One region of the Pseudoalteromonas nanhaiensis genome, then DNA from elsewhere that is predicted to be linked to it. Evidence: predicted binding sites of a transcription regulator. Region 1 holds the regulator's gene; each other region holds the start of a gene.
The links. Region 1 encodes sigma-54, which starts transcription at its own class of promoters, with help from an activator protein. Its sites were predicted from a motif close to GTTGGCACGNNNNTNGNNT; they were not measured.
Positions count from the first base shown of each region.

Region 2: ACSFVZ_RS05750 (diacylglycerol kinase family protein) is a predicted target of sigma-54. The motif match lies at 4,775-4,793, and genes of this name have one in related genera.
Region 3: ACSFVZ_RS14605 (YggN family protein) is a predicted target of sigma-54. The motif match lies at 5,047-5,065, and genes of this name have one in related genera.
Region 4: ACSFVZ_RS00240 (LiaF domain-containing protein) is a predicted target of sigma-54. The motif match lies at 3,943-3,961, and genes of this name have one in related genera.

Region 1 is NZ_JBPNYQ010000033.1:16,667-24,428, reverse strand. It holds gene mlaF (phospholipid ABC transporter ATP-binding protein MlaF) at 1-764, opposite strand, end outside; gene ACSFVZ_RS19160 (calcium/sodium antiporter) at 1,012-1,983, shown strand; gene ACSFVZ_RS19155 (KpsF/GutQ family sugar-phosphate isomerase) at 1,987-2,958, shown strand; gene kdsC (3-deoxy-manno-octulosonate-8-phosphatase KdsC) at 2,962-3,513, shown strand; gene lptC (LPS export ABC transporter periplasmic protein LptC) at 3,510-4,064, shown strand; gene lptA (lipopolysaccharide transport periplasmic protein LptA) at 4,054-4,575, shown strand; gene lptB (LPS export ABC transporter ATP-binding protein) at 4,572-5,297, shown strand; gene ACSFVZ_RS19130 (RNA polymerase factor sigma-54) at 5,415-6,911, shown strand; gene hpf (ribosome hibernation promoting factor) at 6,938-7,225, shown strand; gene ptsN (PTS IIA-like nitrogen regulatory protein PtsN) at 7,229-7,681, shown strand; gene rapZ (RNase adapter RapZ) at 7,682-7,762, shown strand, end outside.
Region 2 is NZ_JBPNYQ010000004.1:102,563-110,324, reverse strand. It holds gene ACSFVZ_RS05780 (MarR family winged helix-turn-helix transcriptional regulator) at 1-74, opposite strand, end outside; gene hmgA (homogentisate 1,2-dioxygenase) at 178-1,482, shown strand; gene maiA (maleylacetoacetate isomerase) at 1,482-2,111, shown strand; gene ACSFVZ_RS05765 (TIGR02647 family protein) at 2,169-2,399, opposite strand; gene ACSFVZ_RS05760 (DUF1496 domain-containing protein) at 2,495-2,794, shown strand; gene ACSFVZ_RS05755 (VF530 family protein) at 2,852-3,118, shown strand; gene ACSFVZ_RS05750 (diacylglycerol kinase family protein) at 3,122-4,741, opposite strand; gene ACSFVZ_RS05745 (TetR/AcrR family transcriptional regulator) at 5,114-5,743, opposite strand; gene ACSFVZ_RS05740 (efflux transporter outer membrane subunit) at 5,871-7,274, opposite strand; gene ACSFVZ_RS05735 (efflux RND transporter permease subunit) at 7,274-7,762, opposite strand, start outside.
Region 3 is NZ_JBPNYQ010000017.1:63,139-70,900, forward strand. It holds gene ACSFVZ_RS14565 (S8 family serine peptidase) at 1-432, opposite strand, end outside; gene ACSFVZ_RS14570 (DUF2721 domain-containing protein) at 665-1,135, shown strand; gene ACSFVZ_RS14575 (c-type cytochrome) at 1,486-1,938, shown strand; gene ACSFVZ_RS14580 (cytochrome b/b6 domain-containing protein) at 1,999-2,649, opposite strand; gene ACSFVZ_RS14585 (AzlC family ABC transporter permease) at 2,791-3,498, shown strand; gene ACSFVZ_RS14590 (AzlD domain-containing protein) at 3,495-3,794, shown strand; gene ACSFVZ_RS14595 (glutathione peroxidase) at 3,981-4,463, shown strand; gene ACSFVZ_RS14600 (PA3496 family putative envelope integrity protein) at 4,520-4,708, opposite strand; gene ACSFVZ_RS14605 (YggN family protein) at 5,101-5,901, shown strand; gene ACSFVZ_RS14610 (aminotransferase-like domain-containing protein) at 5,964-7,406, opposite strand; gene ACSFVZ_RS14615 (DMT family transporter) at 7,508-7,762, shown strand, end outside.
Region 4 is NZ_JBPNYQ010000001.1:61,543-69,304, reverse strand. It holds gene ACSFVZ_RS00265 (Rossmann-fold NAD(P)-binding domain-containing protein) at 1-297, opposite strand, end outside; gene ACSFVZ_RS00260 (methyl-accepting chemotaxis protein) at 421-2,448, shown strand; gene ACSFVZ_RS00255 (hypothetical protein) at 2,433-2,642, opposite strand; gene ACSFVZ_RS00250 (YqaE/Pmp3 family membrane protein) at 2,897-3,055, opposite strand; gene ACSFVZ_RS00245 (BON domain-containing protein) at 3,113-3,682, opposite strand; gene ACSFVZ_RS00240 (LiaF domain-containing protein) at 4,012-4,668, shown strand; gene ACSFVZ_RS00235 (VOC family protein) at 5,205-5,621, opposite strand; gene pmbA (metalloprotease PmbA) at 5,751-7,088, opposite strand; gene yjgA (ribosome biogenesis factor YjgA) at 7,226-7,747, shown strand.

The DNA.
Region 1 (7,762 bases):
AATGGTACAGGACCATCCGATAATCCTTTTAAGAACTGCTGAACAAGCTCTGATTGATGATTTTGCATTTGCTCAGGTGAGCCTTCACCAATCACACCTTGATCAGCAATAATGATCACGTGATCTGCAATACTAAGCACTTCGGTTACATCGTGCGTTACAATAAGCGACGATAAACCTAACACCTCATTCAGTGATTTTATCAGCTTAACAAGTACCCCCATCGATATAGGGTCTTGGCCGGCAAAAGGCTCATCATACATAATCAGTTCGGGGTCAAGGGCTATCGAGCGAGCCAAAGCTGCACGGCGTGCCATACCACCTGATAATTCAGACGGCATTAAATCTTGTGCACCACGAAGACCTACAGCTTGTAACTTCATAAGGACTACAAGTCGAATTAAATCTTCACTAAGTTGAGTGTGTTCGCGTAAGGGGAAAGCGATATTGTCAAACACAGACATATCAGTGAATAAAGCACCACTTTGAAAAAGCATACTCATTTTAGTGCGGGCAGCATAAAGCTCCTTGCGAGACATGCTAGGAATACTATTGCCTTCGAACAAAATATCACCAGAATCAGGCTTAAGTTGACCACCTATCAAGCGTAACATGGTGGTTTTACCTATGCCGCTCGGTCCCATGATAGCGGTGATCTTGCCTTTCGGAATGTTAAAACTCATATTTTTATATATGATTCTATCGCCCCGTGAAAAGGTTACATCCTTGATTTCTACTATTGATTGCGACAAGTCGCTCTCCATAACGTTTTTCACTCGTTTTGCCATTTTAAAGTTTTTTTAGTCAAGATGGAAAAAACAATTCGTAAAATTTTGTAATATTTTCTATTCGCCAAATTAAACTCTACGCAGTTGCTCCTTAACCACACCTGAAATCTCATTCCTAAAAAACCGCGCTTTGTGCCTGCCAGCCTATTCTTTTACTTATACTTTCCTGCTCGCTTTTGTTACTATTTGCAGTCATCTGTTTCAGTAATGTTGGCGTATCACAATGGTGACTTCTTTTGTCATTTTAATTATTGGTTTTGCAGCACTTGTTTGGAGTGCCGATCGGTTTGTTTATGGTGCGGCTGCACTCGCAAAAAATATGGGGATCCCGACCCTAATCATAGGTTTAACGGTTGTTGCTATGGGTTCTTCAGCCCCTGAAATGATGGTATCTGCTTCTGCCGCGCTTGCCGGTAAAACTGATACAGCAGTAGGTAATGCTGTTGGCTCAAATATCACCAATATCTTACTTGTACTGGGTGTAACAGCACTACTTCGCCCTCTTTCTGTCTCGTCAATGACCTTAAAACGAGAAATGCCTTTAGTACTACTTGTCTCAATTGCGGCATGGTACGTGTTTTCAGATAACTACTTTTCGTTTGCCGAAGGTATCGCATTAGCTCTTGCCTTTGTTGTCTTCATCGCAGGCTTAGTGATTGTGTCTTTACGCGCTAAAAATCAAGACGATGACCCTTTCGTGAGCGAGGCATGTGAGGATGTTCCCGATAATGTCAGTACTAAATCAGCTATCCTATGGCTTGTTATCGGTATGATACTTTTACCTATCAGCTCACATTTTTTAGTCGAATCAGCCGTTGATATTGCTAAATACTTTGGCCTTTCAGACCTTGTAATTGGTTTAACAATTATCGCTATTGGTACCAGTCTACCTGAACTGGCTGCATGTATTGCTGGGGTATTGAAAAACGAAGATGATTTAGCATTGGGTAATATTGTAGGCTCGAACATTTTCAACCTACTCGCTGTTTTACCACTGGCTGGGATCATCAACCCATCGATTATCGACCCATCTGCAGCGAACCGCGATGCCCTTATCATGATTGCAGCTACTTTAGTGCTGATTGCCATGTCATTGAACTTTAAAGGTGCTCGCCGCATCAATAGAGTAGAAGGTGGCTTTTTGTTAGTCGCATTTATTGCATATCAAGGCTATATTTTTAGCCAAATAGGATAATCAATGACCCAGCTAAATTTTATTGCGCAAGGTAAGCGCGTTCTTGAAATTGAAGCGCAAGCTTTACACGAAATAGATCAGTACATCGATGAACATTTCGAGCAAGCTTGTCAGCTAATGTACCAATGCACAGGCCGTATCATCGTTATAGGCATGGGTAAGTCTGGCCACATTGGCAATAAAATAGCTGCCACATTAGCAAGCACTGGTACACCGGCATTTTTCGTTCATCCTGGCGAAGCAAGCCATGGCGACCTAGGGATGATCACTCGAGATGATGTAGTAATGTGCATTTCGAATTCGGGTGAAACCAGTGAAGTGTTAAGCATTATTCCTGTTATTAAACGAATTGGCGCAAAAATGATTTCGCTAACAGGTAACCCTGACTCAACAATGGCAAAGCTCTCTAATGTGCATGTTTGCATTAAAGTTAGCCAAGAAGCATGTCCACTGGGTCTTGCGCCAACGGCAAGCACTACAGCAACCTTGGTTATGGGTGATGCAATGGCTGTTGCTTTACTCGAAACACGTGGCTTTACAGCCGATGACTTTGCATTATCTCATCCCGGAGGCAGCCTGGGTAAGCGCTTGTTGCTTACATTAAACGATGTAATGCACAGTGGTGATGCAACACCAATAGTGCACGAGTCGCAAAGCATTAAAGATGCGCTTATTGAAATGTCTGCGAAGGGGTTAGGTATGACAGCCGTGGTCGCGGAAGACCAAAAACTCTGCGGCTTATTTACGGATGGTGATTTACGTCGTATTTTAGAGCAACGTATTGATATTCATAGTACCGCCATTAGCCAGGTCATGACGCGCTCATGTACTACAGCGAGTGCAGAGATGCTGGCTGCTGAGGCGTTAAATATTATGGAACGCAAACGTATCAACGGCTTGATTGTAATCGATAAAAATAATACACCGATTGGCGCGCTTAATATGCAAGACCTATTAAAAGCAGGAGTTCTGTAAGTAATGACATTCGCCGAGCTATACCAGCCCATTAGTCCTGATGTAAGTCAGCGTGCTCAAAAAGTTAAGTTACTAATATGTGATATTGATGGCGTTTTTTCTGATGGCCGAATTTATCTTGGAAATCAGGGCGAAGAGCTTAAAGCATTTAATACCAAAGATGGCTTTGGCATAAAAGCACTCATTAATAGTGGCTTTGAAGTTGCCGTTATTACCGGGCGCCATTCACAAATAGTTCAGCAGCGAATGACTAGCCTAACCGTACAGCATATTTATCAAGGCCAAGAAACAAAGCTGATTGCATACCAAGAGTTAAAAGATAAACTTGGCCTAGAAGATGAGCAAATAGCGTACATTGGTGACGATGGCCCTGATTTGCCTGTAATGGAAAAAGTAGGCTTTGCGGTAGCAGTCAATGATGCGCACCCATTGATAAAAAAACTGGCTCACTATACGACCATGCTACCGGGTGGCTTTGGCGCTGTACGTGAATTAACAGATTTACTGATGTTAGAAAACGGTAAGCCGTTAACTAGCGATGGAACCAGCGCATGAATATAGCCCGTATTTTACTGAGTATTGTTTTTGTTTGTTGCATGGTGTGGTTGTGGTATCCGTACTTTAACCAAACAACAAACACAATAAATAGTGAAGACGAGATTATTGCAACTCCCGATTATACGGCCGTTGCACTAAAGCAAACCGCTTATGATGAGCAAGGCAAGATTAGCCATAAAGTGGCTGCTGCAAAAATGGAGCTGTATCAGCAACTTGGGTTTACCTTTTTTGAGCAACCTATTTTTACACTTTATGGCGACCAGCAAATTTGGCAAGTAAAAGCTAAAGAAGCCACATTATATGAAAACGATCAGCTTATTTTTGAAGGAGATGTTGTTGCTAAAAACTTAACCCATAATGGCATGATCGAAGATATTAAAGCTGAAAACATTAACGTTGATATAGAACAAATGACCATGTTTTCGAAGCAACCTGTGACGCTAACAGGACCAAATTTAAAAATTACCGGTAAAGGCCTGAAAGCTAATTTAAAAACCGAGATTGTAGAGTTAACTAACCATACACGAACCATATACTATGACCAATAAACTGAAGAAATTACTCCTGATCCCAAGCTTATTGATTGCCTTTTCAGGCGTAGCTGCCGAGCAGACAGGCGCACAAATTAGCATAAGCTCAGATCGCCAAACTGGTAAGCTAAAAGATGGCGTTGGTATATTTGAAGGCAATGTCGAAATTATACATGGTAACCGCCGGATCACAGCCGAACGCCTTGAAGCCCATGGTGGTGATACAGAAGGTACTGTTGAGTTAATTATCGCCACAGGTAAGCCTGCTTATTTTGAAGAAAAGCAAGCAGATGGCACGGTAATGAGCGCCAGTGCAGAAGAAGTTCGCTACGACGTAGCCAAGCGCTTCTTAACTTTAAATGGCGAAGCCGAAGTGACTCAAGCAGGCCAAAAAGTAACAGCGAAAAGCATTACCTATGATATGGCACAACAACTAATTAGCGCAGAAAAAGATGAAAACTCAACAGACCGTGTACACACAATCTTAGTGCCTGTAGACAACAAACAAGACGATAAAGGCCAACCATGAGCACATTAAAAGCAGAGCTTTTAGCAAAAAGCTATAAAGGCCGCCAAGTTGTCAAAAATGTGGGTCTTGAAGTTGAAGCGGGCAGTATCGTTGGTTTGCTTGGCCCAAATGGCGCAGGCAAAACCACCACTTTCTATATGATTGTTGGCTTAGTACCTAGCGATAAAGGCAAGATCAGCATTGATGATAACGATATTACACTTTTGCCAATGCATAGCCGAGCACGTTTAGGGATTGGTTACCTACCACAAGAGTCATCTATTTTTAGAAAGTTAACGGTTTATCAAAACCTAATGGCTATTTTAGAAACGCGTAAAGATTTAAATAAACAAGGCCGAGAAGAAACACTCAACAACTTACTTGATGAATTTAGTATTCAGCATATTCGTGATAGTCAAGGCATGGCCTTATCTGGGGGCGAGCGTCGTCGCGTAGAAATTGCTCGGGCATTAGCAGCAAACCCTAAATTTATCTTGTTAGATGAGCCTTTTGCTGGTGTTGATCCTATTTCAGTGTTAGATATAAAGAAAATTATTGAACACTTAAAAAATCGTGGTATTGGTGTATTAATCACTGACCATAATGTTAGAGAAACCCTTGATGTTTGTGAAAAAGCCTACATTGTTTCTCATGGGGAGCTAATTGCATCAGGAACACCTGAGCATGTTTTAGCTGACCAAACCGTACGCGATGTGTATCTAGGTGAGCAATTCAGGCTATAACCAATAAGCCACCATCTAGCGCATCTGCTAAACTAAATAACAATGACAATAAATCGATATAAATTTACCTGTGACTGCACAGGTGTCGATAACACATAAAAGGATTGTTAGGGATACATGAGGCAATCATTACAGCTGCGCATGGGCCAGCAACTTACAATGACTCCACAACTGCAACAAGCAATTCGCTTGCTGCAGCTTAGTACATTGGATCTCCAGCAAGAAATTCAAGAAGCACTTGATAGTAACCCTCTGCTTGAAGTGGAAGAAGCAGATTACAACGATGAAAACATTGGTAAGAACGAGCAAAAAGCTGAATCTGATGATACTCAGCTAAGTGCATCGGCCGAAGAAGCGCCGAGTGAGTACGAACAAGAAAGCAGCGATGCCCTTAACAAAGACACCGTAAGTGACGATTTAGCCATGGATGTGACATGGGATGAGTACATGAGTGCTGCCCCATCAACATCATCAGGTCCAATGCCAGAAGATGAGTCAATTTATCAAGGTGCATCGACTGAAACCCTCCATGAATACCTTATGTGGCAATTACAACTCACACCATTTAGCCCAACTGACGAAGCGATCGCTGTCGCCATCGTAGAGGCAATTGATGACTCAGGTATTTTAACTGTTAGCTGCGAAGACATAGTCGAAAGTTTTAATCAAAATAATGATGAAGAAGAAATCGAACTAGATGAAGTCGAAGCGGTCTTAAAGAGAATACAGTTGTTTGATCCAGTAGGGATTGGTGCCCGTAGCTTACAAGAGTGCTTATGTATCCAGCTTCGCCAATTCGATGCGAGTACGCCGTATTTAGCTGAAACTAAAATGGTTTTATCTGAGCACATTGAATTATTAGCAAGTCGCGACTATCGCACTTTGATGAAAAAGACTAAGCTTAAAGAAAGCGAACTAAAAGAAGTAATGACGCTGATCCACAGCTTAAACCCTAAGCCAGCAGACAGCATAGTTCGCGAAGAGTCTGAGTACGTTATACCCGATGTATCGGTTAAAAAAGTTAAAGGTCGTTGGGTCGTTGAACTAAACCCAGATTGTATGCCAAAAATTAGAGTGAATAGCCAATATGCAGCTATGTCACGCTCAGTAAAATCGAGCAGCGATAGCCAGTTTATTCGCTCTCATTTACAAGAAGCTAAATGGTTTATTAAAAGCTTAGAGAGCCGTAACGATACACTTTTAAAAGTGACCAATTGTATCGTACAGCAACAACAAGCATTTTTTGAACATGGCCCAGAAGCCATGAAACCAATGGTGCTGAACGATGTCGCAGAAATGGTCGAAATGCATGAATCGACAATTTCACGTGTTACAACACAAAAATACATGCACACCCCTCGCGGGATTTTTGAGTTGAAATATTTCTTCTCAAGCCATGTCAGCACAGAAAACGGTGGTGAGTGTTCATCAACAGCAATTCGCGCTTTGATCAAAAAGCTTATCGCTGCAGAAAACTCAGCTAAACCATTGAGTGATAGTAAAATTGCAGATATATTGGCTGAGCAAGGAATTAAAGTAGCTAGACGCACAATTGCAAAATATCGAGAGTCTCTAGCGATACCTCCGTCTAATCAGCGTAAGAGTTTGATTTAGACGTTTTACATAGAAGGAAAATGCTTATGCAACTAAATTTAACTGGTCGTCATGTAGAAATCACTGATTCATTAAGAGACTATGTAAACAGCAAGTTTGCAAAACTAGAAAGGCATTTTGACCACATTAATAATGTACATGTCATTCTAGATGTAGAAAAATTAAGCCAAAAAGCAGAAGCAACTTTACATGTAAATGGAGGCGAGCTCTTTGCCTCAACTGCACACCAAGATATGTATGCAGCCATTGACTCGCTAATCGACAAACTAGATCGTCAAGTCATTAAACACAAAGAGAAATTAGCTCGACACTAAATTATGAAACTTAGTTCACTTACTAACCAGGACTGCAGCAAAGCTGCGGTCCTTTTTAATAGCAAAAAAAGAATCCTTGAATATATCAGCGAGCTGGCTCACCAGCAGCTTCCTCATTTATCTCAACAAGACGTCCTTGATGCCTTACTCAATAGAGAAAAATTAGGCAGTACAGGTATTGGTCGTGGCATTGCTATTCCACATGGCCGCATGAGTGGTGCAGAGCAACCACAGGCATTTGTCATAGTGAGTGAATCCCCAATCAATTTTGACGCAATTGATAACCGACCTGTGGATATTTTCGTTGCACTCATCGTACCAGATGGAGACAGCCAACTTCACCTAAAGACCTTATCGACAATTGCTGATAGACTAAAAGATAAAGAGTTTTGTAAACAGTTACGTAGCGCTAAAACAGACCACGAACTGTTTCAGGTCATATCAGCAGAGGCATAAATGGAATTAATTATCATCAGCGGTCGCTCAGGCTCAGGTAAATCGGTCGCTTTACGTGTACTTGAAGACTTGGGTTACTAC
Region 2 (7,762 bases), on a different contig from region 1:
TGCATTGCAATATTGGTTAATGAGTAAGGTAAGAACTGCTGTAAATCGAGCGTTGGATGTTTCTTTGTTGTCATTGCTTCACTACTGTCAAAAATTATTTACACAAGTAAATTCAGTGCAGTTTGAATTTAGTCTCACATGAGAGTATCTTACCTAAAACCTTTCAGGAGTCTAGTGATGAATAACGAATTACAATATATGACAGGCTTTGGTAATGAGTTCGAAACCGAAGCATTACCCGGTGCATTACCTATCGGTCAATTCAGCCCTCAAAAAGTAAAATACGATTTATATGCTGAACAGTTCAGCACAACAGCATTTACAGCGCCGCGTGCTGATAACCGCCGTACTTGGTTTTATCGTATTCGCCCGTCAGTAGTACAAGGTGATTATACACCTATAGACAATGGCCTTATTCGTACCGCTCCTATCACAGAAGTCCCAACGCCGCCGACAATGCTACGTTGGGATCCAATTGAAATTCCTGAGCAGCCAACAGATTTTATTGATGGTTTAATCACCATGGCAGCTAATGGCAGTGCTAATGCACAAACAGGTATAGGTATTCATATCTATGTAGCCAATAAATCAATGCAACACCGTTACTTTTATAATGCTGATGGTGAAATGCTGTTCGTACCACAACAAGGTGAACTATTACTAAGAACCGAGTGTGGAAAACTAACAGTCCGAGCTGGTGAAATTGCCGTAATTCCTCGCGGGATTAAATTTGCTGTTGATTTATTAACGGACACAGCCCGCGGCTATATTTGTGAAAACTATGGCCATGCCTATATTTTACCAGAGCGCGGCCCTGTAGGAGCTAATGGTTACGCCAATGACCGTGACTTCCACTACCCTGTTGCGGCTTATGAGGATGTAGAAGGTGACTTTGAACTAGTTGCAAAGTTTAATGGCAATATGTTCCGCTGCGATATTGGTCATTCTCCATTAGATGTCGTTGCATGGACAGGTAATAGTGCGCCATACAAGTATGACCTTGCTCGTTTCAATGTTATGAATACCGTGAGTTATGATCACCCGGATCCTTCAATCTTCACCGTACTAACGTCACCATCGGGTACAGAAGGTGTCGCAAATATCGACTTTGCTATCTTCCCTCCTCGTTGGATGGTGGCTGAAAACACATTCCGTCCACCTTATTACCACCGTAATATTATGAGTGAATTCATGGGGCTTATCGAAGGCGTATACGATGCAAAAGAGCATGGTTTTGTGCCTGGGGGTTCAAGTTTACATAATTGCATGTCGCCACATGGTCCAGAAGCAGATGTATTTGAAAAAGCATCAAATGCCGAACTTAAACCACAACGCTACGAAAACACCTTGGCATTTATGTTCGAATCGCGTTACGTTATTTCACCAACTAAATATGCTCTTGAAGGTAAAGAGCGTCAGCCTAACTATACTGACTGTTGGCGCACTATTAAAAAACATTTCACAGGTAAACAGGACGCATAATGAAACTTTATAGCTATTTTCGTTCATCAGCCGCTTACAGAGTTCGCATTGCTCTTTATTTAAAGAACATTGATCATGAGTTGGTCACTGTTAATTTATTAAAATCAGAGCAGCAAAGTGATCAGTACCTAGCAAAAAACCCACAAGGATTATTACCGGCACTTGAAACTGATCAAGGTGTGCTTGCACAATCGCTAGCTATTTTAGAGTGGCTTGAAGAAACGCACCCAGAAACACCGCTTTTAATAGGTGATGCATGGCAAAAAGCCCAGATCCGCAATTTATGTTATGCCGTAGCGTGCGATATCCACCCTATCGATAATTTGCGAGTATTAAAGTACTTAGCTAATGATCTTGGTGTTGATGAAGAAGCAAAAACGACCTGGTATAAGCATTGGGTAGAAGTTGGCTTTGAGAGTATCGAAAAGTTACTTGATGAAGCGAACACTTTTTGCGTTGGCGACAAACCAACACTTGCTGATGTCTGTTTAGTGCCGCAAGTATTTAATGCCTTACGCTTTAACGTTGATATGAGTAAGTACCCAAAAATCGCCACAGTTTATGAGCATTGTAATAAGCTAGATGCCTTTATTGATGCGGCTCCTCAGAACCAACCTGACGCAATCTAATTCGTTGTTATTAAAACTAAAGGCCCAATCATTTTGGGCCTTTTTATTATCTAATTTTTATCTCAGTGCGGAATTAATAACACTCACGTGATTGATCAAATCTAGCCCTAAATCCGTTAAATAGCCGCCATCAGGGCTATCAGTAATGCCTTTGTCATAAAGACGTTTTGCAGCATTTTTTACTGTTTCTTCTGCATCAGAGTGGATTTTAATGCCTTGCATTTGTGAGTCGCGGGGAAACTTAGCAAGCAGGGTTAATTCGTCAATCATATTTTTATTAAATTGCATGTGTTCACCTTTTTATTATCACGTCATTGTGCTTTTATAGAATACAGTCATAAGCTTAGTGTAGATACAAAAAACTGCACAATGAGAGGTGTATTTTGTTTAGAAAGATTTTAATCTTAACTACCTTGTTTATTTTATTGTTTTCACAGTTCGTTTTAGCAAAGGATAAAGCATTAGTTGTGCTAGATGGCCAAGAAGCACTTAACAACCACAAAGTGTGTTGGTATGAAAATAAGCGTTACACCGAAGGCGCTTATATTGCTGTTGGCGATATAACGTTAATTTGTGCAGCCAAACAGCCAAATTTTTCAAACAGCGACTTAGCGTGGTTAAGACTGGATAAAAACGGCGATATTGTCTATCCAAAACGAGACAAGAGTATAAACGTCAATTAGCTTAAAGACGCTAGATACGTTACTATTACTCTGTTTAGAAATAACCAAAGATTAAGCATGGACAATCAACCAAATAACCCTTTGCACGGTATCAAGCTTGCCGACATCGTAACCCAACTTGAAGAAAAACTTGGCTGGGAAGGCCTAGCTGAACATGTTGATGTGCGCTGTTTTCAAAATGACCCAAGTGTTAAATCAAGCTTAAAATTTTTACGTAAAACACCTTGGGCCCGTGAAAAAGTTGAACAACTATACATTGATACTTTCTCCTATCAAAAGGCCGATGATGACGCACCTTTTGAATGGAAAAGTATTAAAAAATAACTGTTAGGTTTCGGCCATTATCACCGAAAGTGACTTCGGTGATACCTCTACCACCAGCTTTTCTGCTGTTTTAACCTCACCATCAATTACATAACTAATGTCTTTTTCTGCACTTACAGAAACTCGTTTAGCATTTGTATGATGGCTATTAATGGCAAAGCTTGTTTGCGTTATGCTTGAAAATACTAATTCAGCAATACTTAACGTACTGGCTTTCGCCTCTGAGTTAGGCGTTAACCAATTAACATCAAGTAAACCATCATTATGATCTGGCTGACCTGCTGATTGAGCCAACAATGTAGTAAACGGCGCTGCATTTGCAATGATTAAACTATTGGTATTTATAGACTGAGGTTCATTGTCGTCTAATGTAACTGTATAATCTTGCGCTTCATGTTCGCTTAGTGCCTGCCAAAATCCTTGTAAATAAGCTAGTTGGCCGGACTCATTTTTAGCATCTCGATGCGCCTTTTCAATCATTTTCTGCTCAAACCCAATTCCTGCTAATAACAGCATTCGCTCGCCATTACACAAAGCGGTATCGATCCGACTTGCCTGTCCCTCAATAATAAGTTCACAAGCTTGTTCGACTGGGATTAACTTAGATTGGATCCCCATTAATACATGAGCTAATGCATTAGCAGTGCCTAAAGGGATAATGCCTAACTTACAGTCGGTATTGACTAACACACTGGCGACTTCTGTCACTGTACCGTCACCACCACATGCGATAACAACATCGGGATTTGTTTCTATAGCCTCTTTAGCTAATTGAATGCCGTCCACTTCTTCTGTTGTAGTGTGTACAGTTAAATCATAGTATTCACTTAACCTTGCGGTTATCTGCTTTTTCTTTTCTTGCCACAGCTTTGTACCAGAGACTGGATTAGCAATTAATACAGCTTTGTTTTTAATTAGTAAATCGCCTCGACGATGACGTTTTATTAAGTGACGAAGTTGGCGCTTGTTTAAATTAGCAGTTTCTCGAGTTTCTTTGATTTGCTCCAAAACAGTATGAACATCTGCATCTTTATCTTGGCTTAGTAAGTATGCAGCCATAACAAACACTGAACGTCCGCGACCTAATGCGCAATGCACAACAACACGTCTATCAGCCTTTACTTGATGGTGGATCCAGTTAATTGCTTGATGTAATTGCGCACGAGTTGGCACACTGTGGTCTAAAACGGGGATATTCAAATAGCGAATATTTTCTTGGGTCGATGACCATTCAAGGCCATCAAACTCACAGGTAACATCTAAGATTGCTGTAATCCCTAACTCTTTCATGGTGTCAATATCTGATGGAAAGAGCCTGCAAGCTAAAAACAGATGTTCATTTATTTGTTGTAAAGGAGGCACTTTATCATGCTTACGAGACCAAGCATTGTATATTTGAGCCCCTAGTAAAAAGGGAATAAACGCCCAACGAATGTAAATTGGTATTACACCGTTTTCACGCTTTCTGAAAATTCGCGCAATATTAAAAAAATAAGCGCCACTGACTAGTAGTAGCGACAATGCAGCCCAATAAAAAAATAGCGCAAAATAAACGAGCTCAACCCGAATAGCCACGATTATAAAAATAATTGCCAGCGCAAGATAGCTAATTGCTGCCCACATAGTCACTCCTTGTTATTTTAATCATATACATTAATGCAAGTTTCTTTCCACACAACAGATAAGCCCTAAACAGGCACTTTAGATGAAAAAATAAGCTCTTAACTTTATTTCCTATCAATAAGTTTAGGACATTTTTTCATTATGCTATGAATAACTTACACATTTTTGTACTTAACTTGATTTTCTGAGCTTGAGAAAACAGATTTCTATTTAAAGTGCTATATGTTGAACTTGCAAACACAACTAGTTGGTCAAAAATGATTAAATATTAACGCGGATTGGTATCAATGTGATGAAAGTGAATGCGTAATAAAAAACTTCACCGAATCACTTTACTGAACAGAAGTAAGGGAATAAATTACCTTGCAGAGCTTAATCTATTCCCTTATCAAATGGTAATAGAAGCGTTTTCATCGCTGGACGAAGTGCTTTTAAAAGCTCACTAATGTTTAAAGAAGGATTAAGCATTTTACGTAGTAGTAAGCCCCCCATCACAGAAAACATCACTTCAATACGGGCATTCACTTCTTCAAGTGCGGTACCTTGTAACGGCCCTCTTTCACCCACTAATAATTCGCGCATAGAATCACGGGCGTGGCTATCTGACTCACGCAGTAAGTTAGCGACTTTTTCATTACGTGCAGCTTCTGCGAGCATTTCTAAATCAAGCGCACCTTGATTTAAATCGGTATGGCGCTCAACACCTCTATCGAGTCCATCTAGCAACACGGTGACACGATCGCCCGGCTTATCTGCAAACTCTTTAAAGATTGAGAACATTTCTTCCATATCACGTTCAACAATCGATTCTATAATCGCTTCTTTACTAGCGAAATAATTATAGATATGGCCTGCGCTCATGCCTGCTGTTTTAGAAATTTCAGCCATTCCCGCGCCATGATAGCCCTTACGTCGAAAACAATCCGCTGCAGCACAAAGCACTTGATTACGTCTTGCCTCAGCAAGCGCAGGGTCATTGTGTCTTTTCGTTTTTTGCGTCATGGTTTCTCCAAGCTCTTTTGAAATGGTTAACTTTTACTTAAACAAGGTTTACAGGATCTTAATATCACAGGAGAGTCAAAACAACTAAGATCCTGCAAAACCTTAAATAAATTATGCTTTTGCTGTTTTAATGCACATTTTTTTGCGCATTCCAGCCACCACCAAGTGCTTTATACAAATTAATTTGGCTAGCAAGATACGCTTGTTTACCCAAAATTAACTGTTGCCCAGCACTGTACCAATTTCGTTGCGCATCCAACACTTGCAAGTAACTGTCTGCTCCTTTTTGAAAACGCGCATCTGATAAAGTAAAAGATAACTCATTACTTTGGTACAAATCGTTGAGTGCATCTAGCTGATGCATATAACCTTCTCGATCAGCAAGGGCATCAGATACTTCTTTAAATGCTTGTTGTATGGTTTGCTCATAGCTAGTAAGCGCCATTTCTTGTTGTGCCTTTGCAACATCAAGATTGGCTTGATTACGACCCATATTAAAGATAGGTAAGTTAATCGATGGTACAAAACTCCATGTACCTGAGCCCGAATCAAAAAGATTACTCAAATCAGCAGAGGCCGTTCCAGCATTGGCGGTTAAACTTATACTCGGATAGAATGCCGCTTTTGCCACACCAATATTTGCATTAGCTGCCAGTAAATCATGCTCAGCGGCCTTAATGTCTGGTCGTTGCGTCAGTAACTCTGACGGCAACCCCACAGGCACATCCGGTAAGTTCAGTACATCATCTATATTTTGATTTGGTAGTAAATCAGCAGTGACGGTTTTACCCACTAGAAAATCGAGAGCATTTTTATCACGCTTTAGTAAGCGCTGATAGTTTGCAATATCGACCTTAGCGGTTGCTACTGTACTTTCCAGTTGCGATAGCGTTAACTGAGACGCAGCACCAAGAGCAAATGTTTTACGGGTTAGTTCTAAAGACTCCTGCTGAGACTTTAACGTCTCGTTTGCAAGCGCCAATAGCTCTTTATCCGTCGCATAGTTAAGCCACGCATTCACTAATTCCGAAATCAAGCTAATGCGCACACTGGTTAAACTGTATTCAGCGGCATAGAGGTTTTGTAAAGCTTGCTCTGATTGGTTGCGCACTTTGCCCCAAAGATCAATTTCATAAGCAGTTAAGCCAACAGTCGCTGAATAGTTTTCAGAAATAGTCGCTTGACCAGTACCAGATAAATCTGCCGGAACACGCTGACGGGTTCCCGATGCATTTAAATCAATGCTTGGGTAAAGCGCAGAATCTTCAATCTGATACATCGCTCTTACCTGCTGCACATTAAGTGCAGCAGTTTTAATGTCTTTGTTGTTTTCAAGTGTTAGCGCAATCAGCTGTTGCAGCTGAGTATTAGTGAAAAATGACTGCCAATTAAGTTCATTGATATCACCTGCAGTACCTTGAACATCATAGTTTTGAGCAACGGGTAATTCACGTTGCTCCATATCTGGCGCCATATTACAGGCAGATAACATAAGTGCAGCAACAGACACTGAGATAAGTTTAGCTTTCATTATGCCAGCTCCTCTTTGGTTGACTTTGTTTTGCCAGGGAATACACGGCGCACCAATACAAAGAACAATGGCACAAACAACACAACGATGGTCGATGACGCAAGAGTACCGCCAATAACAGCAATACCTAGTGCGTTTTGTGCACCCGAACCCGCACTTGATGCAATTGCAAGTGGTAGTACACCACACACAAATGCCATTGATGTCATAAAGATTGGACGTAAACGAAGGCGAATAGCAGCAACAGCAGCATCGACAAGTTTCATACCCTCGTCCATTTTATGAATCGCAAACTCTACAATTAAGATGGCATTTTTTGATGCCAGACCAATAGTGGTTAATAGACCCACTTGTAGATAAATATCGTTTGATAAATTAAATACAAATGAGGCAATCGATGCACCAAATACCCCAAGCGGTACAATTAGCATAACCGCCGCAGGCACTGACCAGCTCTCGTATAACGCCGCTAAACAAAGGAATACAAC
Region 3 (7,762 bases), on a different contig from region 1:
CAATTCATAATCATAAACAGGGTAGATACCCTCAACTTGCGCGTTAGAGAGAAGCTTTGCAACGTCCTGCTTATTACCATTGACTACTATTGAGCTGACAAGTGTTGATGTTTTCGCAACAACTTGCAGCGGTAAATCCATGCTGCTAATCGCTTGCTCTACACTTACTTGTGCCGCTTGTGCTTGTGACTGAATACTCGCAATATCTGCACCACGTGATGTTGCATTTACTGTTGCTGGTGCATTTAACTTAACTAACCAACTTGTTGCTTCGCTGCGAACTTTTTGCTCTTTTTTAGTAACAGCACTTGATTTAATTAACTTTTTGCCTGCTAGATTGTATTTTGAAAAGTCATTGGCTTGTGCACTAGCGCACATTGCACTTGTTACAGCCAAAGCAACTGCTGTTCTTTTTATTAGATTTTTAGACATGGGTTCCCCTGGGATATGTTATTTTATCGTCCTAAATAGTGATTGAAACAAAGTTTCATCACCAATATAAAGCGTAAACACACTCAAGAACAACATTTCAGTTACATTATAGTTACAGTAAATTTATTATATGCGAGAAAAAAACTGACAAGACTTTGTTTTAAAAGCGTTTAATGAAAAAGCATGGGTTGTAAATATTTGTAAATGAATCAAATGCAAAAAGGTAAACATAATGAACTCAGAGGTCATTAATATTCTTACTATGGCTAAGGTGATTCAAACAGCCGTAGCCCCGGTATTCTTAATTACGGGTATTGCTGCCACATTAGGTGTGTTATCTAACCGTCTAGCCCGCATTACCGACCGTGCAAGGCAGCTTGAGCGTAAGTTAAAGGTCAGTACTGATGAAGACTTTAATAAGTCTCTAACGACTGAATTAAGAGCGTTATTAAAGCGCTCGCGCTGTATCCATATTGCATTTAGTGCAAGTGTGCTTAGTGCCTTATTAGTGTGCGCTGTGGTTATGTGTTTATTTCTATCACATATCCAATCTATTAACCTAAGCGTGACAATTGCCAGTTGCTTTGTGGCCGCTATGGCCCTGTTGATCTGTGGTTTTTTATCTTTACTAGGCGAGGTTTTCTTAGCAACCAGAAGTATGCGCCGCGGGATGATATTCGCCGATATTGATATAAATGATTAGGGCGTATTGACCTTTTATGATTAATTTTGCAGCAGTGTGTTTGGTATTTAGGCAAGGCAGAGCCTATGTAGTGTGGTTGTTCCACATAAATAGGCGATAACGCAGCATCAATGCCAAACACGCGCTGCCCTTCGGGTTCTTCCTAGGGGCGATTAACTCTTTGTTGCTCGATTTTTACTTAGCCCACTAGGTTACAAATCTCGCGCCGCGATTAAATCGCCCCTAGAGTGAACAAATTTAATCCACAAAGGTAAATACGCCCTAGTAAACCGCAATACACTTGAATATTATATTGAGCTAAGATACAACTCAGTTAGTTTACTTTTATGACATCTTAAGGGGCAAAAGGAATGAAATTAAAACAATTAGTATTAGGTGCAATGCTATCTACAATGGCACTAGGCGCATCAGCAAATTCTGTATTTGAAGAACCAAGTGATGCAATCGAGTATCGTCAGGCAGCATTTTCAATGATCCGCGTACAAATTGGTGACATGGGCGATATGCTAAAAGGAAAAGTACCTTTTGATGCTGAACGCTTTCAAAAGCGTGCCAACAATGCAGCTGCACTATCAAAAATGCCTTGGGAAGCTTTTGTAGCGGGTTCTGATAAAGGCGATACATCTGCACTTGCTGCTGTATGGAGCGATAACGAAACCTTTATGAAAAAAGCAGTTGCCTTCCAACAATATGCTGATGAACTAGCAGTTGCAGCACAGAGTGGCGATGAAAAAGTAATTGGTAAAGCATTTGGCGCATGGGCTAAAGGCTGTAAAGATTGCCATAAGTCTTTCAAAGACTAGTCTCGTAATTATGTAAACTAAAAAGGCGCTGATAAGCGCCTTTTTATTATCTTGAGAAGTCTACCCAAGCAAATAACTGAGCGGCTCTGCACCCCAAGTTGTAAATAGCACCACTAAGCACACAGCAAAAATAATAAAAGCGAGCATAGGTGATTTAGTGACAGGCTCAGTGACTGAAACCTGGTCGCTACTGCCCGTTAGCATAGGTTTGACTAAATTCTTTCCCTTAATGCGGTAAATCACAATTGCCAATACATGCAACACAATGGCATACAACAAAATATCAAAGTTCAAATGATGCAACCAACCCGCAAATTCTACGGTATCTGATGATACATGTGCGACTAGCGGGCCGTCTGTTAAGATATCGTCGCTGGTCATAAGTCCCGAGGTTAACTGCACAAGTATTAAAACAAAAAATGCAATCACCATATAACTGCCCGCCGCACCATGACCTGCCTTATGCTCATTGCTTGTAAATGATTTAATTGCAGCAACAGGTGAGTGAATAAGTGCAGAGAGCTTTGCTGTTTTGCTACCAATAAGCCCCCAAACAAGACGTGTAATAATCAGCGCCAAGGTGAAGTAGCCTGCTGCAAAATGCAGCTCTAACATACCCTCTTCAGCACTAAAATAGAGTGTTGCGATGGCCGCAACTAATAACCAATGGAAGCTTCTTATAAAGCCATCCCATACTTTAACTTTCGACATTGTAATTTTCCCTTTAAAAGACGCAAATGATGAATTTCAGCAACGGGTTCGGCTATACATTATTACAAACTTCAGTTATTTTGACACACCTCTATTTCAGCTGTTTTGATCTGAGCCACAACAACAAACATGAGCGATAAAATGCATAAATCAACAATAAGAGCATTACTAAAAGGGTTTTTCGACATGCTCCCCTTGTGCCTTGCAGTGTTACCTTGGGGCATTTTATGTGGCTCGTTAGCCGTCCAAAATGGCTTTAGTGCTTTAGAAACACAAGCGATGTCATTGTTGGTATTTGCAGGCTCTGCGCAGCTAGTCGCAATTGAATTAATGGCCGGCAATACCCCTTTGCTTACTATATTGTTTACCACACTCATTATTAGCTCGCGGCACTTTCTATATGGTTTAGCTATTCGCCACAAAGTCATTGATCAACCTTTTCGTTGGCGCCTTCCTGTTAGCTTTGTACTCACAGATGAATTATTTGCGTTTTCGCACCATCGCAAAGCCTACCGAACAAAAGTGCGCCTTATTTACGCGCTCAGTGCAGGGTTTAGTTTTTACATTGCGTGGAATATATGGACTTTGCTTGGCATAGTCGCGGGTAGCTTACTGCCTGACTTAACAGACCTTGGGCTTGATTTTGCCATTGCTGCCACATTTATTGCCTTAGTTATTCCTGGTGTAAAGAACCTTGCTACGTTGGCTACTGTGCTCACCGCTGGCGTTGTCGCTACGCTTTTAAAAAGCCAAGGCTTTCAGCTATGGTTAGTGACTGCAGCGCTAATAGCCATGACAGTAGGTTATTTAATTAGTCGCTGGCAAGCAAAAGAGGAGCATACACTATGATGACCACCATTTTATTGATGGCGTGTATTACCTTTTTCACACGTTACTTATTTTTGCACCGCGCATTACCGTTTAAAGTCGGCCCGAAAATGCAGCAATTTTTAAGTTTTAGCGCCCCAGCGGTACTTACCGCAATTTGGGTACCCATCGTCTTTATAAATGAGGGAGAGATTAACTTAGATTGGCAAAACCCTTATTTAAGTGCGGCTGTATTAGCCATCATTGTCGCATATAAAACACATAACATTTATTACACCACGCTTGCAGGCATGGGGCTATTTATCATTTTAAGTTAGTCTTTTTTGTCGCTAAATTTGTACTTTTGGCCTTTAAGAGCAACATACTTTGAGTTTAAAAAACTGACATCAACTCTAACACTGCTCACAGTTGGCTATAAGGTATAAAGTGTGATTAAAATTTATACTTTTATACCTATCTAAAGCGGGTTAGAATTAATTCAACAATAATAATAAGTGATACCTATGAGTGAATTTTATCAACTGAGTGCCACCAGCCTTCAAGGTCAAACTATTGATTTTAATGACTTTGAAAATAAAGTCGTTCTAATTGTAAATACGGCGAGTAAATGTGGCTTTACCCCTCAGTATGAAGGCTTGCAAGCACTCCACGAAAAATACCATGATCAAGGTCTCGTCATTATCGGCTTTCCATGTAATCAGTTTGGTAAGCAAGAACCGGGAGATGCTAAAGAAATAAAAGAAGGCTGCCTAATTAACTATGGCGTTAGCTTTTTGATGATGAGCAAGGTCGATGTAAATGGCGAACATGCCCACCCTGTTTTTAGATACCTAAAATCAGAGTTACCTGGGTTTATTACCCGCAAAATAAAATGGAACTTCACCAAGTTTTTAATTGGTAAAGATGGCAAAGCTATTAAACGATTTGCTCCTTTAACAAAACCAGAGCAGATCGAAGCTGCGATTATTGCTGCATTAAACAAATAAAATCACATGCCAATAAGCAATAAAGAGGCAAAATGCCTCTTTATTTAAATTTATGCTTAGTCGTTCATGTACTCGTCAAAGTCGTCTTCGCCTAAGTTTCTGCGTAAGCGTTTTTGCTCAAGATAATCTTCTAGCTTCTTCTTAACGCGTTGCTTTTTTTTGTCATGTTGATTACGCCCAACCATTTCGTACTCGTCTTCAACAAAATCGTCATCTAGCGCATCATAACTAAATGTCTTACCCACAACCCACTCCATAAAGTGTTTGAGACCAATTTCACAAATTTAAAGTTTGCTCTGTGAATTGGCAAAGTTTAAAAAGCTCAGTGATTAATTAGTATGTAAAAAACCACCAAAATAAAGCCATATCGCCATGCTAAATGGGTGATATGTCAATATTGTGAATAAATAGCGCTAAATTCGGATTCTGAAAAGTGAGAGTTTTTTATCGTTTCGATAAAACCCATTTATGCATGTTTATTTTTTAGTTAATTTGACCAAATTTTAGTTAAAAATTTAATTCTCATAACTTCTAACTACACTTAATAAAATGATAACCCTATGAAATAAAATAAAAATATAAATTTGGCATTAAGTTTGATTATGTCTAAATGTCATTTCAAACAGGAAAGAAAAAAATGAAAAAGTTATTGTTAGTAAGTTCTTTATTTATCGCTACCAGCGCAATGGCTCATAACGATAATGATACAAATATTTCATTCAGCGGTGAGCAATGTGATGTTGAATTTAAAAATGATGTACGCATCACACCAAGCGAGTTAGAAGTATACACAGCCGATAATCGCTCTATGAAAATCATCGATCAGCACACTTTGTATATCGATGGTCAAAGCGTATCGCTTGATGCTTCACAACAGCAAGCAATTGCAGATTACTCAGACAGCTTACGCAGCCAACTTCCTGAAGTAGCAAATATCGCACTTGATGGCGTAAAAATAGCAGGCGTAGCAATTGAAGAAGTGTCAAAAGCCTTCAACATTGACGGCCTAAACGACATTTCAGAATTAATGGACGATATCAGCGTAGAAGTGCAAAACGCCTTCTATCAACAAGGTGCGTTCACAATGGGTCAGCAAAATTTTGAAAAATTTGGTCAAAACTTTGAAGACCAATTCGATGAGCAAATCGAATCAGCAGTTGAATCAGCCATGATGCAATCAATGGGCAGTATTTTGGTCGCGCTAGGCTCTGAACTTTTAGGTTCGGGTGGCGACATGAATGAGTTTGAACAACGTATGGAAAACATGGGCGCACAAATAGAAGCACGCGTTGAAACACAGGCAGCTCAACTTGAAGAGCGTGCAGATGCATTATGCGGCAGCTTTGCTGATATCGCTCATAAAGAGCAAGAGTTAGTGGCGCTAGTACCAGAACTAAAAGAGTATCAACTTTTTATCTTCAAACAAAACGCAGAGTAATGAATTAACATCCCTGAACCAAAACACTTGGTCCTTTCGCGCAGAGCTTGCTCTGCGCTTTTTTATTTTTTGGCCAACACAGTCAGTTGCGATAACGTTTTAATCGCCTGCTCTAAATTTTCAGACCAAGGCAAGCCATAACTTAAGCGAAAACAACTACGGTACTTTTTACCCGCTGAAAATATCAGCCCTGGAGTAATACTGATCCCCGCCTCAAGTGCCAAATGAAATAATTTTACCGCATCATATTGGCTACCAAGATCAACCCAAATAACACAACCCCCTTGCGGGTTACTTATGCGTGCACAACTTGGCATGTGCTGCTGCAAACACCAAATCATACGCTCTTTGTTGGTACTTAAGCGCTGTCTTAGTAAACGAATATTACGATCGTACTCGCCAGTGGCTATAAATTCATACAAGGTCCACTGATTAATAAGTGGCGCAGAGCAACTAAGCGCCCTTTTATAGCGCCTTGCTTGTTCAGCAAACTTACCGGCAATGATCCAACCAATACGGTAACTTGGCGCAGCTGTTTTTGAAAATGACGCGCAGGTGATCACTAAACCCTTTTTTGAATAAGCTTGTGCAGGAGTCGCTCGCTTAGCTGTAAAATGTAGGTCGCCATATACATCATCTTCAATAAGCACGACATCGCGCTGCTCTAACAATGCCACCAATTGTTCACGCTTGGCATCAGGCATAAAGCTGCCAACCGGGTTATTTAATGAGGTAGAAAATACACAGGCTTTTATATCATGCTCATCGAGTGCTTGAGCCAAATCATCTAGCCAAATCCCTTCATCAGGACACAGCGGTACTTCCAGTGCCTTTAAGCCTAAGCTTTCGATTAATTCGATAATGCCAAAATAGCAAGGCGACTCGATAGCAATAACATCTCCGGGTTTAGCGACACACTTAAGGGCTATCGCCAACGCCTCTTGAGCGCCATTGGTGATCACTAATTCATCGCTATCAACCCCAATGCCGAAGTCTAAATAACGATGAATGAGTTGTTTTTTAAGTGGTGCAAAGCCATCCATCGGACCGTAATTAATTGCCGATGCCCCAGCGAGTGTCATTACCCGACGCATGGTTCTTGCCAATGCTTTATCTGTCGGTGCAGCGGCCACAGGATTGGCAATACCAAATGGCACCACATTAGCTTTGTGGATAGCGCTATATACCTGTTCTATTAAGCCTTGTTTGTTGACCGTGGTAGGTTCTCGACTCAGCCTGACTCGCTTTGGCCGCGACTGATTTAATTGTGAAGACTTTAAAAAGTAACCTGACTTTTCTCTGGCTTCAATGAGCCCCTGTCCTTCAAGTAATTGATAAGCTTGTTTTACCGTCGGAATACTAATATTAAGCTTGTCAGCCATTTTTCTGAGTGAAGGTAATTTTTCACCTGGTAATAACGAGCCTTGCAAACAAAGATCTCTAACTAACTGAATAACTTGTTGATATAAGAACTCACTGTTACTACGACTGATTACTTGTGACATAGCCCACCAAACTGTATAGGTTGCATTTCTAGTTTTCTGTATATGTTAAGTATACAGAAGCGATTTAAAATGAACACACTTTCAATTTTTAGGTACTAACTATGAAAAGCGCTGCTCTCTACCTTGCTACAGTACTGATCTGGGGATCGACTTGGCTTGCTATTGAGTTTCAACTGGGTGATGTCGCTGTTGAGGTCTCTTTATTTTATCGCTTTGCCATTGCAGCCATTTTAATGTGGGCCTTTGTGCTCGTAAAAAAACTTCCTATGCAATATTCACTGCGTGATCACGGCTTTTTTGCATTATTAGCTTTATTTAACTTTGGTTTAAATTATTTAGTACTGTATTGGGCGCAG
Region 4 (7,762 bases), on a different contig from region 1:
GCCTTTACAATTTAGGTGTTTGGCAAGTTCAAGCCCAGCTTGCAATGTATCTAAATAATTACTTTCTGAGCTGCGGCTACGCGGTGGAATTGCACACACCCACCATGCTCCTTCAAGTGATACGTCATGTTTAAGTACACCATCTTCAAGTGCAAACTGACGCTGAAAGTCATGTTCGTGATCGCGACTACGGTGTGTCCCCTGCACCTGCCACGCCAACCCCTTTGCCTTAAGACAAAGAGCTTGCCCCAACCAACCTGCACCTAGCACTACCATTTTATTATCATTCACAACCATTTAGTAACTTACCCTATGTATTTTGTAATATTTTATTAATAACTACCGTTTTGCAAAGTAGCGATTTAAGCGCAAATATGATTAGATAGATAACTCTAACCGATAATAAAAATACGTGCACCTATGTTAAACAATCTCTCTTTACGTAAAAAAATATTACTGCTGATTGGCGGGACGATTAGTGTACTACTGATCATCGCGTCTAGTTTCTTTGTTAATCATATTGCTGACCTATCTCGCAAAGCGATTCAACGCGAAGCTGATAGCTACTTACAAAGCGAACGACTGTCAATGCAAGGTTACTTTGCTAAATACGGTAAAGTTGTTGAAACCTTCGTAACAAATCCGCACTTAGTAAACTGGTTTGACAACTGGACTAAACGTGATCAAAGCCTTGATAACCAACCAGGATACGACAACGTTAATCAAGATTTTGTTCGTATCAGTGGTAACGATGACAACATTCTATCGGCCTTCTTTGCATCAGCAACAACAGGCGAATACTTTAAAGAAAACGAGCGAACCACCCACTACAATGGCCAGCCTTATTACGCTTATAAACGTGGTTGGTGGCAAGATGCTTTAAAGATCAACAAACTTTATGTTGGCCCTATTTCTGTAGATTTAACCACAGGTAATGCCTCAGCGGTTGTGCAACAGCCAGTTTATAATAAACAAAACAAACTTGTTGGTTTTGGTGGGGTTGATTTACAGCTCAACAATATCAACGACATGGTTGAGGCCATTCGCTTTAATGGCCAAGGTTTTGGCTTCTTGCTAGATGGCAATCAAAAGGTTGTTCACTTCTCTGAGCGTACTGGCCATAAATTATCTGTGACTGACGAAGGCCCTAATGGTAAAGAAGGCTTAGATGCCCTCGAAAAACAATTTAGCGACACATCAGGCTTTAGCGAATTAAACCGCGCGATGAAAAGCCAAAAAGATGGTAGCAGCTATGTCACATTTAAAGGTGAGCAATATTACGTTGTATACAATCGCCTTGAACTAGAAAGTCCATATCTTGATTGGTATGTCGGGATTTTGATCCCAACTAGCATGATTGATGAGCCAGTTAACGATGCGGTGATGACAACCACTACATCATTAATCATCATCCTTGCGATTATCATTGCGATGATCTTTTGGGCCACGCAAATGATCACCAAACCTCTTACAAAACTGACTTACATCATGCGTGATATCGCATCAGGCGATGGCGATTTAACACAAAAAATTGAAATTCATAGTCAGGACGAAGTTGGCCAGCTTGCTCATCATATGAACACCTTCATCGATAAATTACGTGCAATGATGCTCAACACAGCCGCGCAAGCAGAGCAGCTGAGCCAAGCAGCTAGTCAGCTGAAAATTGTATCGCAAAAAACCAATGATGAAATTCAGCAAGAAAAACAACAAGTTGATAGTGTAAGTGCCGCTGTTACTGAAATGGCATCTACAGTACTCGAAATTTCACGTAATGCGCAGCATACCAATAATGCAGCCGAAGAAGTGCAAGCCATTACAGTCGATGGCACTAAGCGCTCTACACAAGCTCAGTCAGTAATGACTGCGCTTGCAAGCCACATCGGCGAAGCATCTAAAGTAGTTGCAGGTCTTGAACAAGAAAGTGGCAACATTGGCGCTGTGATCGACGTAATCAACTCAATTGCAGAGCAAACTAACTTACTAGCACTTAATGCAGCAATTGAAGCGGCACGAGCCGGTGAGCAAGGGCGAGGCTTTGCTGTTGTGGCTGACGAAGTTCGTTCACTAGCAAGCAGAACGCAAGAATCAACGGATGATATTCGAAATATGATCAGTCGCTTACAGCAAATTGCTCAACAAGCATCAACTATGATGCAACAGGGTCAAGAGCGTGCTGAAGGCTCCGTTGAGCAAACGCAAATTGTATTGCAAGCACTGCAAGATATCGCGCAATCAGTGACAAATGTACAAGATCAGAGTCATCAAATTGCGACTTCAACAGAACAGCAAACTGTGGTTGCAGAAGATATTAATAATAGCCTGGCGGCTATTAACCACCTTGTTAATAGCACTGCGGATCATGCTCATGAATTGGCAGATGAAGCACGTGATTTAAATGAATTGGCAGCGTCTTTAAATAAGACAGTAAATCAGTTTAAGTTATAAAGATAAATTGCCGAAGTTATTAAAAACCCGATGTCACCTGAAGATGACATCGGGTTTTTATCGTCAGCCTTCCCTGTTAATCGTGGCGCAACCGCTTTCGCGTGTTCCATAAATTCATGCCACTGTTGCTTATTCCATAAAGCAACTCCTTTGTCGGTCAATCCTTGTGTTGGTTGCGTTTGTACTTGTTCCATATAGTCACCTCCTTACGCTAGCTTCATCCTGTTTGGCTCCAAGCCTGAGCTTATCCCTTGCTGTCATCTCCGTTCACTTTATCCATAAAGCGTTGCCATTGTGCGCTACTCCATAACGCTTTGTTACTTCCTTGCTGTCCTTTTTGCTGTGCTACATTGTCCATACTGTAAACTCCTTGCGGTTTATCGTCCTTTACTCCTACAGCTGCTCCTTGCTGTGTTCCCTGACTCATCCTTGCTGATTAATGAGGTAATTATCGCTTAGCGATGATATACACAGCATGAATCAAACCTGGAATGTACCCTAATAAGGTTAAAAGAATATTAATCCAGAACTGCGCACCTAAACCTACCTGTAAAAATACGCCAAGAGGTGGAATTAAAACCGATAAAATAATACGTATTAAATCCATGACTCACTCCTTGAAATCTATTAGCCCAGCCAAAGCTGGGCTAATTTAGGCTTGCTGTTATTCAGCAACAATCGTTAATTCATCGATTACTTTGCGAACGTCTTCAGCGTTTTCAGCGATACTGATTGCTAATTGCTTTTCAGCATCAGACTCAACAGTACCTTTAAGTGTTACTACACCGTTATCGGTATCAACATCGATGTCTGTACCACCTACTTCTGAGTTAAATAAATAACGTGTTGTGATTACAGTACTGATTTTCGCATCTGTTAAATCGCTTTCAGTTGAATCAGCTTTATCTGCTTTCATTTTCTTAGCCTTCATGTTTTTAACAACCGTTAGTTTGTTATCAACAGAGCTAACGCCATCCAGGCTAAGAACAAGCTCTTCAGCAAGCTCTTTATCTAATTCACTATCAACTTTACCTGTAAGTACAACCTTGCCATTCGTTACATCAGTGTTGATGTCAAAGTTGTTAAGGTTTGTGTTCATAAGAAGCACAGTTTCTGCCTTACCATCAATCCAAGCATCTTTACTTTCATTTTCCCAACTGCTTGCCTGAGCTGACATACTTGTTGTTGCACCAATTACTAAAGCGGCAATCATAGATTTGTTAAAAGTGTTCATAATCTTCTCCTTTTGATTTAAGACACTTTTACCAATGCGACTATGATGCCAACTATTTATTTGTTTAATTTCAATACCTTAAACCCTCATTCAGCGACTATTTATATTCAATTCGGTAAAGATTTACAGGCTGCTCGGTAAGAAGTTCACTATATTGCAAAAATAACCATTTAGTTGCTGATTTTATTAATCTGTGGTTAATTTAACTAAGTAACGTTGACACTATAAAACACAACATATTGATTTATAATAAAATAAAATTTGGCCTAAGCTTTGCTTTATTACGAATAACATAAAAATCACTTTGATAATCACAACAGGGAACTACCATGGCCGTTAAACTTGAAGATCGCCCAATCGATCAAGTAAGAGAAGAAGTAATTGATCAACTCATTTATAACTACAGTCATGCTGTTATTTCAGCTGAAGCATTTGAACGCCGCTTAGACCAAGCAATGGAAGCCACCAGCAACGAAGTACTCGTTGAACTTGTTGCGGACTTAGAGCTTAAAGCTGATATTGACTACAAATCGCAAAAGCATGCGCAATTTAAACCTCATTATGGCCACAGCAGCGATAACGAAAGTCTGCAGCTTCGTAGTATTTTGGGTTCAAATGAGCGCAGCGGCCAGTGGGTAGTGCCAAAAGAAATTCACCTTACAAACTGCTTAGGTTCAATTGAGCTCGATTTTAGCGAAGCGATTTTCCAGCACCAACATGTCACTATTTACGTGAACTGTATTTTAGGTAACGACGAAATCTATGTGCCAGAACATGTCAATGTGGTATCAAAGCTGTTCAGCGTTATTGGCAGTGTAGAGAACAGATCAGTCGCCTTAAATAAAGGCCAAGGCCCAACCATTACCATTGAAGGTAATGTATGGCTAGGCTCAGTCGAGATTTCAGTTAAACGTACCATGAAAGAAAAGTTCATCAGCTTTGCCAACAGTCTAAAAGCCAGTTGGAAAGAGATGAATAAGATGTAGTAAAAGTTGCGAGTTGCGATTATGTTAATGTGGTCGTCATTTATGGCGACAAGATATTGCATACGTTTCACCAATGACGCGCTAAAGCACGACCTACTAGAATGCGCGCGAAATAAATTTCACGCCTACGTCAAACGTGGGAACAGCTTTAGCCGTGAATAAAGTAAAGCTGTTCGGCGTTAAAAGGCCCCTACACCGTAGGCGTCACGCTTGCTTGACGCATCTTACATACAACGCTATTCCATCAATCAATACCTGACCTACAAACAACACCGCTCGGCTTCAAACTGACAGCTGAAAGCTCACTAAACTTCACCCCCACATCAAAGACATTTAATCGCACAAAGAGGTTAAGAGGCGCTGCGCTTTAGAGGAAGTAAAAAATGATCTTGAGGTTCCCTCATTCTCTTCTCATTCACTTCTCTTTGTGCAAATACTTTCAGCACTAAAGTACCTCTTAAGAGGCAGGCCTTTGGTAAAGGCCTAAAACAACACCGCTCGGCTCAAAACTGACAGCTAAAAGCTGACAGCTCTAGCTACAAGTCATTATTTCTCTCACTCGGTATATCACTGAAATACTCTACAAACTCAACTTCAAAACCTGCGGGATCGATAAAATATACATTTTTACGATAGGGGTTTTCTGGACCCTGTTTATCTATTTCATAACCAGCGTCAACCAAACGTTCAATTACGGCATTAATATCGTTTGTCACATAAGCAAAATGAGCAAGGCCCACTTGGTGCCCTGCTAAATCACGGTTTTCGTCTTCACCGTTATCACTCAGTGCAAGATATTGGTAATCATCACCAAAGTGCAGCCATTTACGCGGCTTGCCTGACCATGTGCTATCACCTTGGCTACGCACCCGCCAATGTGGGAATGCGGCTTTATAAAAGTGCAGCATGGCATCAACATTACTAACAACAAGGTTTACGTGCTCTAAATACATGGTAGTTTTCCTTTTTATTTTTAAACTGCCATCAAGATAAAACCTCAAGTTAAGTTCAGGTAAAGCACTTTTTCAAATAAAAAAGCCCCACAAACGTGAGGCTTTAAAAATTGAGTAGTTATTGATGAATCAGCTACCAGCAACCTGCATTTGTTCAATCAATACAGAGCCGGTTTGAATACCGCCACGGCGCTCGATATCACCACCTAAACCGACTACCGCTTTAAACATATCTTTTAAGTTACCAGCAATTGTGATTTCACTGACTGGGTATTGGATTTCGCCATTCTCAACCCAGAAACCCGCCGCGCCACGTGAGTAATCACCCGTTACAGTGTTCACACCTTGACCCATAAGCTCGGTTACTAGTAAACCTGTGCCCATAGTTTTTAAGAGTGCTTTTAAGTCAGCATGAGTTTGCTCAACTAACCAGTTATGAATACCACCAGCATGACCCGTTGGTGTCATAGACAGTTTACGTGCAGCGTAGCTTGCTAATAGATATGTTTGAAGCTCACCACCTTGAATAATTTCACGGTCGATAGTTTTTAACCCTTCCGAGTCGAATGGTGAAGACGCTAAGCCTTTTAATAAATGTGGACGCTCAGAAATATTTACACAATCACTAAATACTTTTGTGCCTAAGCTATCAAGCAAGAAGCTCGATTTACGGTAAAGCGCGCCACCACCAATCGCAGACACTAAATGACCGAATAGTGAGTTGGCAATATCTGCTCTGAAGATAACTGGCACTTTCATAGTACCTAGCTTTTGACTATTAAGCTTAGCCAATGTTTCTGTTGCCGCTTCGAGGCCTACTTTTGCAGCATCGTTTAAATCATCTTTATGTCGCGCTACGGTATAAGCAGAATCGCGCTGCATTTGCTCGCCATCTTTACCAATCACCATGGTGCTAATGCTATGACGCGTGCGCGGGTAACCTGCAATCATGCCATGGCTGTTGCCATAAACACGCAAACCTTGGTGAGAAGAAAAACTCGCACCGTCTGAATTTACAATACGCTCATCGGCGTTTAGTGCCGCCTGCTCTGCTTGATGGCAAAGCTCAATACCTTGCTCTGGGCTTACTTCCCACGGGTGATACAGATCTAAATCAAGTGGTGCGAATTCAAGCAGTTCTTTATCAGCGATACCATTGTATGGATCATCTGAAGTGAATTTAGCAATATCAATGGCTTTTTCGACCACTGTACGTAATGTTTTAGGGTTTAAATCAGCCGTTGAAGCAGAGCCTTTGTTATTCCCCACATAAACACTAATACCTAAGCCACCGTCTTGGTTAAACTCTATTGTTTCAACTTCGCCCATGCGCGTACTAACAGACAAACCTGACGTGCTCGACATCGCCGCTTCTGCAGCAGTAGCACCCAACTTTCTTGCATGCTCAAGTACTTCGCTTACCGCGTCTTTCACTTCAGAAATGTGTTGATAAATAGGATCTTTCATCTTGTGTGTCCTAGGTTCTGATATTTTTTATAGTGTAGCGAATGCTAACACACTGCGAGACGTGCATCAGCTAATATTAATCATTAACTAAATGACGTATAATAGCGAATAGTTAAGTTTACTGAATGAGCATCCTTATGGCGAAGAAGAAAAAGCCACTTATCGAAGAAGAAATTATTTACGTATCAAAAAGCGAGTTAAAACGTGAAGCCATGCAATATCATGGTTTGGGTGCTGAAATCGCGAAAATGCCGAAAAAGCAACGCGATCGCTTACCACTCAATCACGATTTAAAAGAAGCCCTTGTTGTTTCTGATAAAGTAAGTGATAAGAGCGATGCTTACCGTCGTAACTTAAACTATATCGCAAAAGTATTACGTACTACTGAAAACGTTGATGAAATCCAAGCGATGATCGATATTATGCTCAACAAAAACAACCAAGCGGATGTTTTGATGAACAAAATCGAAACGCTACGTGATGATTTAATCAAACAAGGTGACGATCTAATCAATTCAACAATTGATCAATACCCTTCTCTTGAGCGCCAAAAAATGCGCCAGTTAGTACGCAGCGCCGCAAAAGAAGTAAAAGCTGAAAAGCCAGCCAAAGCGTACAAAGAGTTATTCCAGTATCTTAAAGATGCGATTATGGTTTAATTTCCTTCGCGCGAA